3 regions of the Sodalis praecaptivus genome follow, and region 2 is predicted to be linked to each of the others. Evidence: predicted binding sites of a transcription regulator. Region 2 holds the regulator's gene; each other region holds the start of a gene.
What was found. Region 2 encodes Fur, which represses iron uptake genes when iron is present. Its sites were predicted from a motif close to ATAATAATGAGAACNACTATCAA; they were not measured.

Region 1 (4,261 bases), 1.3 Mb from region 2:
GGGTGCTGGCTCGCGTGCGCTGGCATGGCGACGAATGGCTAAATCGGCTTCAGGAAGAGGGGCGCAATGTCATTTTTCTGGTGCCTCACGGCTGGGCGGTGGATGTGCCGGCGATGCTAATGGCGGCGCGCGGCCAAAAAATGGCGGCCATGTTCCACAATCAGCGCAATGAGCTGGTGGATTATATGTGGAATCGCGTGCGTCGGCGTTTCGGCGGCCGCATGCACGCGCGTAACGACGGTATCAAACCCTTTATCAGCTCGGTGCGCCAGGGGTATTGGGGGTATTATTTACCGGATCAGGATCACGGCGCCGAGCACAGTGAGTTTGTGGATTTCTTTGCCACCTACAAAGCGACGCTGCCGGCTATCGGCCGTCTGATGAAAGTCTGCCGCGCCACGGTCGTTCCCTTATTCCCGGTCTACGACGGCAACACCAGCCTGCTGCATATTCATATTCTGCCGCCGATGGAAGCGTTAACGGATGCCGATGATGCTACCGTGGCGCGCCGCATGAATGAAGCGGTGGAAACGCTGGTGCGTCCAAACCCTGAACAATATACCTGGGTGCTAAAACTGCTTAAAACCCGCAAGCCTGGCGATCCCAACCCCTATAAACGCCCCTCTCGCTGAGAGCCCGGCCCCCCAGGAGCGCGACAACCCGCGTGCTGGGGGCGCGCTTGGCCGACGTGGGCGGCCAGCGTGAGGGCCGCGCGACGGGGCCTGGCGTTGTCGTGAGGTTCACTTTCACCCGACCACGCTCCTCCGTTGAATTAAGCGCATTAGCTGCGTGCAATGCTGTAGCCACGCCGTTGCGCAACTGAACCCGGTCTATCCACGACGCAGTATGTCTCAGCCGAACAGCATTCGCACCGTTTCGATGATGAGCTGGAGATTTAAGACCACCAGCACCGCGGTGGCCAGCCAGCCAAGTACCATAAAAGGTTTGCAATTGACAAACTTGCCCATTCGCTTTCTGGAGGAGGTTAAATACAACAGCGGGATCATTGAAATCGGTAAGGCGATGCTCAAAAAGACCTGGGTATAGACCAGAAGTTTCTCAACCACATCCCCTTTATCTCCCCATAGGTAGATGCAGGCCACAACCGGCAAAATAGCAATCAGGCGCGTAATCAGGCGCCGCTGCCACAGCGGGAGCCGGAAATTGATGAAGCCTTCCATCACGATTTGCCCGGTTAAGGTCCCCGTAATAGTGGCATTCTGACCGGAAGCCAGCAGCGCAACGGCGAATAACGTTGCCAGGGTGGCGCTGGCAATGGCGCCAACCATGCTGTGATCCTGCAGGGCATCGTACAGCTGGGCAAAACGGCCGATATCATCCGGGTTTTTGCCAAAAAATAGCGCGGCGCCGAGAATAAGTAGTAAGCAATTGATGATAAATGAGAATCCCAACTGGACATTGGAATCAATGGTCGCGTAGCGGATAGCCTCTTTCACCGCCCGCTCGTCACTGCGGTCGTATTGACGTGATTGCACGATGGAAGAGTGGAGATAGAGGTTGTGCGGCATCACGGTGGCCCCCACGATCCCCAACGCGATGAAGAAAGCGGAATCGCCGCCCGCCACATGCGCGGTGAGGATCTCCCTTTGCGGGATGAAGGCGTGGGCAATTTGCGCCAGGTCGGGGTTGGCGAGCGCCACCTCATAGGCAAAAATAATAAAGATCGTGGCGATGAGCGTAAAGACCAGCGCCTCAATTTTTCTGATATCAAACTTCATCAAGGCCAGCAGGAGAAACACGTCCAGCACGGTGATCATCACGCCCAGCAACAGCGGGATCTTGAAAAGTAAATTTAACGCGATGGCGCTACCGATGACCTCGGCAATCTCCGTAGCGATAATAGCTAATTCGGTGGTGACCCAGAGCGCGGCGGCGGTACGCTTGCCGACCAAGGCTTTCGTTGCCTGCGCTAAATCCATTCCCGTGACGATACCCAATTTGGCGCACATGACCTGGAGCAGCATCGCAATCAGACTGGAAATCAGTATCACCGACAGCAGAAGATAGCTGTAGAGTGCTCCGCCTTGAATCGAGGTTATCCAGTTGCCGGGATCCATATAGCCGACCGCGACCAATGCACCAGGCCCTGAAAAAGCAAACAGTTTTCTAAAGAATCCGCCTTTCCCCGCAGGAACGGGGATCGTACCGTTAATTTCTTCCAGACTGTTCTTTCTGACTATTTCCATCTTTTCTTCCAAATTGACCGAGAGCGGTGACAAAAAGTAATTTTATTATAAATGGGAATGAGATTCGTTATCAATTAAAAGCTCGTTGAGCCTCGGTTTACACCAGGCACGCGGCGACCTGCGCGCCGCGCCGGTCCTCTCCTCAGCGCCAGGGGCTTTAGCGCAGGCTTCCCCCGCGGGCGGAGCAAACCTCGGACGTCTTCTAAATCCTTAGTGCCCTATCCGCACGAGGCGCGGGCGATCATTGCGTATACGGCAGCAAATAATAAGGGGTGCGTGGGGAAGGCGGCGGACTAATCCGAGGCTGTTTAGGGGAGGTTGAGCTTGCTGCTTGGCGATGGCAGTTTACAGGACGGTGGCACAGCCATGCGGTCGGCGCCCACCGCCATGGCGCTGATGCCTTAGCGGAGGATGGCCCTCACCGGCCTGCGCGCAAGTCGCAGTGTCGTATTGCGCCTGGGTGTTCGGCTTTGAGGATCTCGCCCGCCGATCCGCTCGCGTCAGCCGCCACTCTGGCGGCAACGACGCTGACGCCAGAAGAGAGGGGCATCCGGGTGAGGGTGATCCTATACCGCCCTGTACAAGCTTGGCGAGATGGGAGATCGGGCAATCCGCTTGCGAGAGAGGGGAGCGATCGCAGCGGCCCGTCTCAGACGCAGGCCGCATGAGCAAACGTGAGACGGGCCCGCAAGGCAGGGTCGTCACGGTGGCTTTGTTTTACAATGCGCGCAAAACCACAATACCGGGTTTGCTTTGCATATATTCCATGAAGGGCGTATCTACCACTCTGCGGTTACGCTGCAAAGAAGATGCATTGCGATAATAGAGTTCGTCTCCTTTCCTGATGGCGATGCCCACATGGGAAACATCCAGTCCGTCAAGTTTGGAATAAACACCAATATAGTCCCCTGTATGGATTGCGTTCAGCGCGGCCTGATCCAAGTCGCCCGCGGGGATGTAGGTAATGTCGCGCTCGAATACCCCGATAGCGGGAATAAATTTACCGCCATCCGCTTTCAGATTTAGGTGTTTATGAACCACCTTGGCCCTCGGACTAATGTGCGCGGTGATATCTACCGCATTGCGCGGCTGGCTCGCAAACCAATCCGTGAAGAAATGTTTGCGGTTAACAAAGGACACCTGGCTTTCTTTGTAGCGGGTTTTCACCAGTTGATCGAGGAAATCCGTTCTGTTTGCCGACTGGCTCAGCGCATTGACGTAATCAAGCAAGGTGAAGCAGTCGACGCCGTTGAAATCTACCACCAGTTTTTCGGGCTCCGTCGCCGAGCCGATTAAGGTATTGGCCTGATACGGCGTACCCAGAAACGATTGCGAAACCTGTTCAATTAATTCCCCGCGGCTATCCTGTCTGTGTGCCTGTATATCATTGATGATATGCTGCGCTTTTTCCGCACTGATGGCATCCATGGCCAGCGAATAATTTTTGGGTGAACATGCCGATAATAAAAGGCACAAGGGAATGAGCAGGTATAAACGCATGGTAATTTCCTTATGGCGGTAAACGAAGATAAAGTTGAAGGGAATTCCTACTCAATGTCAAAACCAACCTGCTTTCTGTTGTTATTTCATTTATATCTATGGCGCTGCAAGATAATGGTGTCGATATAAATTATGATCTAGTTAACTTATTAACTCTTTAACGGGTGTGGTAGCTGTATTAAGCGTGGCATATCGTAGACTGTTCGGCTTGACGTTTATTCTTGGGGCGGCATACGCCGCGATGCAATATAACGTTAAGCGATGATAAGGATACCGCCCGCCATGGGTTTGATGTCCGCTAAGGGAGAGGGCGGGGTGACGCCGCCGTACCGATGGGATGACGGCGCAGTCGCGCGACAAAGGAGGTGTTATGGGAGGATCGCATGTCACGCTGGCGACCTGCGGCAATAGGGCCAGGAAATCGCGTGCCCGGATGAATTATTCAATGGCGGCCCTTGAGGCCCACTTTGTCTTTAGCGCAAGGGAAAAATTCATCGAATTTTGCGGACGCGTGTTTTCCGGCAAAAGTCGAATGGATGATTACAAAGAGATAC
Region 2 (4,261 bases):
GGTGCATGCCGAAAAACCGCAGGCGGTAGTGCGCGCTGTCGCGCGTTTTCTGACGGAAGCATCAGCCGGACGCGGCAGTTAGCCATTGTCGCCACCCGCTTCACTGGGGTAAGATGACGGGTTTTTGGATGCCGGCTACCTCCAGGGACCGGTGAAACTAACGCTACGGAGGACGCCGGCCAGGGCTCAGGCCAGCCGCCGGCGACCCCGCCGCTTACGGTTGCATATTCCCTTCATCAACTATGGCAAAAGAACAAACGGACCGCACTACGCTGGATTTATTTACGGATGAACGCCGCCCGGGAAGGCCGAAAACCAGTCCTCTTTCTCGGGATGAGCAGCTCAGAATCAATAAGCGTAACCAGCTGCGGCGTGACAAAGTGCGCGGGCTGCGTCGAGTGGAGTTGAAAATCAATGCGCAGGCGGTGGATGCGCTGAATAAACTGGCCGATCAGCGGGATATATCCCGCAGTGAGCTTATCGAACTTATCCTGCTGGCGGAGCTTGAACGCCAGCGGCCCGCCGGCTGAAGGAGGGGTCCCGCGGCGGCAGAGCGTCATTTGTGGCACAGGCCTTAAACAGACCGATCGCTGGCCGTAAAGCAGGCCGCGCGTCTGCCTGCCGCTAAACCGTGGCACAGGCATTAGGCCGGCACGCCTTTGCACCTGCGGCGTACACGTCACGGCGGGCGCAATTGACGCAAAAAGCCCCCGCCGGCAGGTATCTCCTTAAGTGAGGGTCTGCTATCATTGCCCTTATCAGCTTAAGGTTGACGATTGGGCATACCCTTAATTTTTATGAGGTTTTGATATTCATGGCGAGTGTAGGCATTTTCTTTGGCAGTGATACCGGCAATACCGAAAATATTGCCAAGATGATCCAAAAGCAACTGGGTACCGATGTTGCTGATGTTTTTGACATCGCCAAAAGCAGCAAAGAAGATCTGGAACAGTATGACCGGCTGCTGCTGGGTATCCCGACCTGGTATTACGGCGAAGCGCAGTGCGACTGGGATGATTTTTTCCCGACGTTGGAAGAGGTCGATTTCAGCGGCAAGATAGTTGCGCTATTCGGCTGCGGCGATCAGGAAGATTACGCGGAGTATTTCTGCGATGCGATGGGCACCCTGCGGGACATTATTGAACCCCACGGCGCCACGCTGGTCGGCCATTGGCCTACCGCCGGCTATCATTTCGAGGCGTCCAAAGGGCTGGCGGACGACGACCACTTTATTGGTCTGGCCATTGATGAGGACCGCCAGCCCGAGCTTACCGCCGAACGCGTCGACGGCTGGGTCAAACAGGTTCGCGAAGAGATGAATTTGGCTTAACGCCTTACCGCCGTCCGGCCTCCCCGGACGGCATGATGCCGCATTGTATGCTTGATAAATAATTCCTTTCAAATTGATAGCTACAATTTTGTAACTTTTTCCGCCAAAGCAGTACAATGGCACCACACTTTGTGTGATTTTTTAAACCTAAAGAGGTAACATAGTCCTTACTCGCTGAGTGGGCTATAATGAAAATGAGTCTCTTTTTCATTTCTGACCGCGAGTTCTATAATGAGACAGTGATACATTTTTCGGGCCGACGATTGTTATAGGCTGTGTTAGCTTATAACTTGATTATCAAGTAACAGGACCAAACCCGCATGACTGACAATAACATCGCATTAAAGAAGGCCGGCCTGAAAGTGACCCTTCCCAGGCTCAAAATCCTGGAAGTGTTGCAAGACCCGGAATGCCACCACGTCAGTGCGGAAGATCTGTATAAAAAGCTGATCGATATGGGTGAGGAAATCGGGCTGGCCACCGTTTACCGCGTACTCAATCAGTTCGATGACGCCGGCATTGTCACCCGCCACAACTTTGAGGGCGGCAAATCGGTTTTCGAGCTCACCCAGCAACACCATCACGATCACCTGATTTGCCTGGATTGCGGCAAGGTCATCGAATTTCGCGATGAGTTTATCGAGGCGCGCCAGCGCGACATCGCGAAAAAGCACAATATCAAACTGACCAACCACAGCCTCTATCTTTATGGCCATTGCGCGGAAGGCGACTGCCGTGAAGATGAAACCTTGCATGATATAGATGATCCGCACGTCGTAAAATTCTGACACCCGTCCTACGCCGTCACGTTACCGCCATACAATCACGACCGTATAAAGAGAAACCGCCGCCGGCGGTTTTTTCTCGCCTTGCTTTTACACTTCATAACGCCCCTTTTTTCTTACTTGCCGCCATCCCGCTATTCTCCCGTACTGAATCAGCCTTTCACCCGATGACGGCGGGGAAGTTAACTTCTTAGGCTATTGGGCAGTGGGCTTATAGGCCGATAAATTATTATCAGCCCCTAGCCCGGCCCTGCCCCCAAAAAAACAGGGGAGCAGGGATCCGTTCACAGCGCTTACCCACCGAGCCCTCCCTGGAAGCGGTAACGCTGTCTCCTAACGTCTTTGGTCGACCTACAGGTATCCCGATGATGAAACCTATCCTGCAAGACACCCCTGTGCCGCCCGCGGCTGTGGCATCGCTGGCAGCGCCTCCCGCCACGCGAACGCCGCTCACGTCTGAACCCAACGGCGTAAGGCAAGCAAAATGGTTACGCCCAGCCACCGCGGCGAGGAGCACACCCCCGGCATCCCCGCGCCCCGTGCGTATTGATGCGGCGCTTGCCAACGTCACCACCCTGCTTACTCCCGTACCGTCGCGCCCCAGCAAAAACGCCCAACGCGACGCCGCGACCGGTTGGCAGCCGGCCACGCCATCTGGCTCCCTGCCGCGACGGTTACACAACCCGCAACGCGATACCGCGGCCGGTGCATACCCGTCTAGACAATCGCCCTCATCGCCGGTGACCCTCAGACGTCCGCGGGATCCCGTCGCGGCAGTGGCGAGCCAGGCTCCGCCGCGGCCGCCGAAACCTTCGCCGTTGACGGCAGGCACCTGCGGCGATAGTTCCCGCATGTATGCGCAAATCGATCATGAGGCCCTGCCCACGTTTCGCTCAACGGGTATCACGTTCGTTCCCTACGACAAAACCGTTTACGCCACTCTGCACGGCCCTGAGCCCCTCATCTCTGACGCCCACGGGGCCCCAGAGGGGAGGGTGCATTCCTGGATCGATTTTAGCGTCGAGAGAAAAAAGCATGCGGCGTTCGCGGCGTTGACATCCCGCGTTAAGCAACTGGTGGGTGACAAGGTGATCCCGTGCAAATATGCGCCGCCGGCCGATGCGTTAGATAACAGCTACATCTGGGCCGACAGGCCCAACCATTATCAGCTACGCCTCAGGCACCATCCGCACGCCTATAGCTTGGATAAGCTTGAAAACTTGCCGCAAGCGTTGCAGCGCGGGCAGCAAGAGGAATAAGCGGCGCAGCGTAACCGCTTCCCCCTGCGCCAGAAACGGAAAGATCACGGCGCGGGGGGCAAGATCACATCCCGGCTTTCGCGGCCCAGGTGTCGCGCAGCCCCACGGTGCGGTTGAACACCGGATGGGAGGGGCTGGAGTAGCGGCTGTCGGCGCAAAAATAGCCTTCGCGCTCAAACTGGAAAGGTTCATCCGCATTGGCTGCCGGTACGCCGGCTTCGACAAAGCCCTGCCGGATAACCAGCGAATCCGGGTTCAGCGTAGAGAGAAAATCTTCCGCCGCCGCCGGATTGGCCTCGCTAAACAACCGGTCATACAGACGAAACTCCGCTGCGACGCCGCGGGTGGCCGATACCCAGTGGATCACGCCTTTCACCTTGCGCCCGTCGGCGGGATCTTTACTGAGCGTATCGGCATCGTGGCGGCAGATGATGGTGGTGATCTGCCCCTGGGCATCTTTTTCCACGCGCTCAGCCTTAATCACATAGGCATTGCGCAGACGGACTTCCTTACCCAGCACTAAACGCTTGTATTGCTTATTGGCTTCTTCACGAAAGTCGGCGCGATCAATATAGATTTCGCGGCTGAACGCAACCTGGCGGGTCCCCATCTCCGGTTTATTGGGATGGTTTGGCATCGTGATATCCTGTTCATGCCCCGCCGGCAGGCTTTCGATGACCACCCGTACGGGGTCGATCACCGCCATGGCGCGCGGCGCGCGCTCGTTCAAATCTTCGCGAATACAGGCTTCCAGCGCGGCCATCTCCACATTATTGTCCTGCTTCGTCACGCCGATGCGGCGGCAGAATTCGCGAATCGAAGCCGCCGTATAGCCGCGGCGGCGCAGGCCGGAAATGGTCGGCATACGCGGATCGTCCCAGCCCTCG
Region 3 (4,261 bases), 1.1 Mb from region 2:
CAACCAGGGTCAACAAAAACAGCGTGACCAGCAGTAACACCAGCCGGCGCAGGGTAAAAATTATCATGGCGTCTGTTCCTGTCGTTCATCGCGGTACACGCCGGCGAAAGACGCGTTGCCGAACGGACTGAGCACCAAACCGCGGATGCCGTAGCGATAGGCCTGCAGACGCAACGACGAGGCGAGCGGCAGCACCGGCAACTGTTGCGCCAGCATTCGCTGAGCTTCGTGGTAGGCGTCGATGCGGCTGGCGAGCTGCTGAGAAAACAACGCCCTGTGCAGCAGCGCGTCAAAGGCCGGATCGCACCAGCGCGCATAGTTGGTTTGCGAACCGATGGCGGCGCAGCTCAATAGCGGACGGAAAAAGCTGTCAGGATCGTTACTGTCGGTGGACCAGCCCGAAAGCGTCATATCGTGATTCACCGCGGTCAGCCGCGCCTCCTGAAACCGCCCCTCTACCGGGATAATGGTCAAGCGTATTCCCACCTGCGCCAGATCGGCCTGAATCAATTCGGCCGTTTTTAACGGGCTGGGATTATAGGATTGCGACGCGGTGGGCACCAGCAGATTAAGCTGTAACGACGGTTTGCCCAGCTCGCGCAGTAGGGCGCGCGCCTTAGCGGGATTATATTCCGTCACCCGTGCATCATTATCATAGGCCCAGGAAGCGCGCGGCAGCAGCGACGCCGCGGTTTCAGCGGTACCGTAATAGATCGACTGCATCAGCCGCGGATTGTTGATCGCCAGCGCGATAGCGTGCCGCAGCCGAACATCGTTCAACGGCGGCTTGCGCGTATTAAAGGCCAGGTAAGCGATGTTCATCCCGGGGCGCAGCGTCAGCCGCAGGCGAGGATCGTCGCGCAGAATGGATAACTGGCTGGCGGCGGGATAGGCCAATACATCGCATTCACCGGTCAAAAGCCGCGATAAACGCCCGATCCCGCCGGAGCTTAAGTCGATCACCACCTGCGCCATTCGCGGCTTTCCGCGCCAGTAATGCTCATGGCGCGTGAGACGGATGAATTGCCCGGAGTGGTATTCATTGAGCATAAACGGCCCGGTCCCGACCGGCAGGCGATCCAACTGCTCCTGATGGCCGCTGGCCGTCAGCCTGTCGGCATATTCCGCCGACAGCACTGGCGCATAATGGGTCGCCAGATGCCATAAAAATGAGGCGTCGGGGCTTTCCAAACGGAACTCCACCGTATCGTTGTCGATACGTTTTACGCTCTGCACCGTTTGCGGGAACTGCAAACTGTCGAAATAGGGGTAATCACCGCCGTTGACGGCGTGCCAGGGGTGGTGGACGTCAAACATCCGCGCGAAGCTAAACACCACATCGTCGGCGTTGAGCGTGCGGGTTGGGGTAAACCAGGCGGTGCGCTGGAAGGCGATATTTTTGCGCAAATGAAAACGATAGGTCGCGCCGTTATCCAGGACTTCCCAGCGCTGCGCCAGTTCGGGGATAAGCCGGTAAGTATAGGGATCCACCGCCAGCAGCCGATCGTAAAGCTGCGCCGATAAAGTGTCCACGGTGACGCCGCTGCTGGCCATCTGCGGGTTAAAGGTGGTGACCATGCCGCTAACGCAATAGACAAAGCCGCTCTGGCGAATCGGCGGTAGCGGCGCGGGCGCGGCGTTCAACCGGGGCGTCACCGGCGCGGCATCAGGACCGGCGCCGGCGGCCACGACATCAGGCTCGGACGCGGCCTCGGTCGCCAGCACCTGAGGTTTGGCCGCGTCGTCGACGGCCACGCCAGCGGATTTGGCTGTGGCGTTGGCGGTCATGCCAGTGGATTTGGCTGTGGCGTTGACGGCCACGTCAGTGGAATTGGCCGCGTCGTCGACGGTCATGCCAGCGGATTTGGCTGCGACCTCGACGGCCATATCAGCGGGCTTAAACGCGGCGTCGGCAGGCACAGCGCCGGCGCGGCGCTGTGCCGCATTCGGGGCACGCGCGGCGGGAATGCCGCTTCCGGTGACGTTGTCACCGCCGCTCTGCGACCCGGCAGCGCCGGCCTCGCGGGCCGTCCCGGCCGTTAGCAGCAGGGCGGCCAACAGCGTGACGGCGGCGCGCGTCAGACTGTAATCAGATTGTGTCGACATAAACCACTTTATTTCTACCAGTAATGACTTGAGTTTACCTTACTCTGGCCGACCTCCCAATGCCGATACGCAGAAAGGCACGCGTTTCTCCGCCGACAGCCTTTCTTACCCCCGATATTCGCTGTCTTGCTCCCCTTTTGCTGGTTAAAACAGCGGCCGTAGCCTTGAACCGAACGGTAAATTCCTGTTTACGGGAAAATTTTACGAAAGATCTTCCTTACATTAGATAATAATGTGTATCATTCAAAAATAATAATGATAATGGTTATCATTTAAATGTGGTTATTGTAACTTCCCTGCGCAAGTCAATGTGGGCATCCCGATATCGCCAATCAACAACAGGGAGCCGCAACTACGAGAGTCGATTTCATCTGTGTACTGTCGCCGGCAGGGCTCGCCCGCGCCGTCTTATCACGCTTTAACAATAATAAATGTCAGACAATTGGAGATTGCTTAATGACTATGCACCACAGGGGAATTCAGATAGCGCGTCTGAATAAAATCTTGCTTACCGGGATTATGGGCGGTAGCGCGTTTGGCGCCGTCGCCGCCGATACCGCGGCGACGGCGCCCGCCGTCACGGCGCAGCCGACGGTGGCCAGCGAGTCGGAAAATAAAGACGATCTCATCCGGGTGGTCGCCAGCAAAATCAAAAAAGAGGCTGGAACGAAAACCACGCTGAGCGCCAGCGATCTGCAAAAAGAGGGCGGCAATGACTTCGGTACGATCATGCGCTATCAGCCGCTGGTGAGCGCCACCGGCGCCGCCACGGGAACCGGCACCGGCAAAAGCGGTTTTGACCGCGGTGGCTATACCGGCTATAACATTCGCGGTCTGGAGGCTAACCGCGTCTCAATCGATGTGGACGGCGTGGAACTGCCCAACGCCACCGGCCGAAGCTATGTCAGCCGTGCGGGATCGGGCACGTTCGGGATTGGCCGCGACTATATCGACCCCTATGTGTACGGCGGGGTCGGCATCGATTCCGGCGTAACCGACGTCACGCGCGCCAATCAGGCCATCGGCGGCGCGGTTTCGTTCCGCCCCAAGAGCGCGGATGACTACCTGTCACCGACAAAATCCAGCTATTTCGGCTATCAAAGCGATTATGACTCAGCCAACCGCGGCTGGCATAACGGCATCACCGCCGCCGGCGGCGACGAATACCTGCGTGGCCTGATTGCCATCAGCCGCCGGGACGGCCAGGAAACCCGCAATAACAGCGACAGTGTGAAGGTGGCGCCGGCCAACTGGCACTCAAACGCCTTTTTGGCCTCCGGCAGTTGGCAGATGAACGATAACCATCTGCTTACCGGCACCGTCGATTATTATCACAAAACCAATCACACCCATTACTCCGCCTGGAACTCAGCCGGCAGCGCCGTCATTGGCACCAATCAGCAAACCAGCCAGACCCGACGCTGGACCGCCACCCTGGATGATCTATGGCACCCGGATGTCACCTGGGTTGACACCATCGACACCAAAGTCTTCTACCAAAACACCGAAGCCCACGATTGGACCTATGGACCTTCCACAACCGGCACCAGTCTGGTGACTACCTATTCCAATTACGATAGCAAAAGCTTTGGCATCACCAGCAATATGGAAAAAGAGTGGGGTATTCATGACCTCCGCTGGGGTATCGATGCCCGACGGTCCGATACCGAGCGCCCGTTCAACCAGTCCCCCAACCAAAGCTCGTTTAACTACATCATGCAGCCGGAAGCCAACAGTACCAGCGAGAATCTCGGCGCCTTCCTGCAAGACACCATGACCTGGGATCTGGCCGGGCATAATTTTTCCGTGGTGCCGGGGGTCCGCGTGGCGTATCAACGCACCAAGCCGAAAGACTTGTCCAACCTGGCCAACAGCACCTTGACCGTGGACGAATTAAACACGCTCTACGGTTCGTTTAGCGATACGCAGGTGTTGCCGTCCTTAAGTTTCCTGTATGACATCACGCCGCGGCTGACCACCTACCTCCAGTACAAACGCGGCGCGCAGTTCCCCAATGCGAGCCAGATGTACGGTTCATGGAACCTCAGCTCCAGCTATGCGGGCAGCAGCCAGTATGCCCTGCTGGGTAATTCCAGCCTAGATACGGAAACCAGCAATAATTTTGAATGGGGCTTGAAAGGCGAAGCGGTAGAAG

Region 1: the regulator Fur is predicted to act here: its motif matches at 2,259-2,281, upstream of SANT_RS08570 (Nramp family divalent metal transporter).
Region 3: the regulator Fur is predicted to act here: its motif matches at 2,356-2,378, upstream of SANT_RS09560 (TonB-dependent receptor domain-containing protein).

The regions. Positions count from the first base shown of each region.
Region 1 is NZ_CP006569.1:1,927,319-1,931,579, forward strand. It holds gene lpxM (lauroyl-Kdo(2)-lipid IV(A) myristoyltransferase) at 1-632, shown strand, start outside; gene SANT_RS08570 (Nramp family divalent metal transporter) at 852-2,207, opposite strand; gene SANT_RS08575 (DUF1460 domain-containing protein) at 2,925-3,707, opposite strand; gene SANT_RS08580 (hypothetical protein) at 4,078-4,261, shown strand, end outside.
Region 2 is NZ_CP006569.1:3,222,544-3,226,804, forward strand. It holds gene ybfF (esterase) at 1-82, shown strand, start outside; gene ybfE (LexA regulated protein) at 243-530, shown strand; gene fldA (flavodoxin FldA) at 815-1,330, shown strand; gene fur (ferric iron uptake transcriptional regulator) at 1,651-2,118, shown strand; gene SANT_RS14235 (hypothetical protein) at 2,481-3,374, shown strand; gene glnS (glutamine--tRNA ligase) at 3,439-4,261, opposite strand, start outside.
Region 3 is NZ_CP006569.1:2,136,835-2,141,095, forward strand. It holds gene sapB (putrescine export ABC transporter permease SapB) at 1-67, opposite strand, end outside; gene sapA (ABC transporter substrate-binding protein SapA) at 64-1,854, opposite strand; gene SANT_RS09560 (TonB-dependent receptor domain-containing protein) at 2,626-4,261, shown strand, end outside.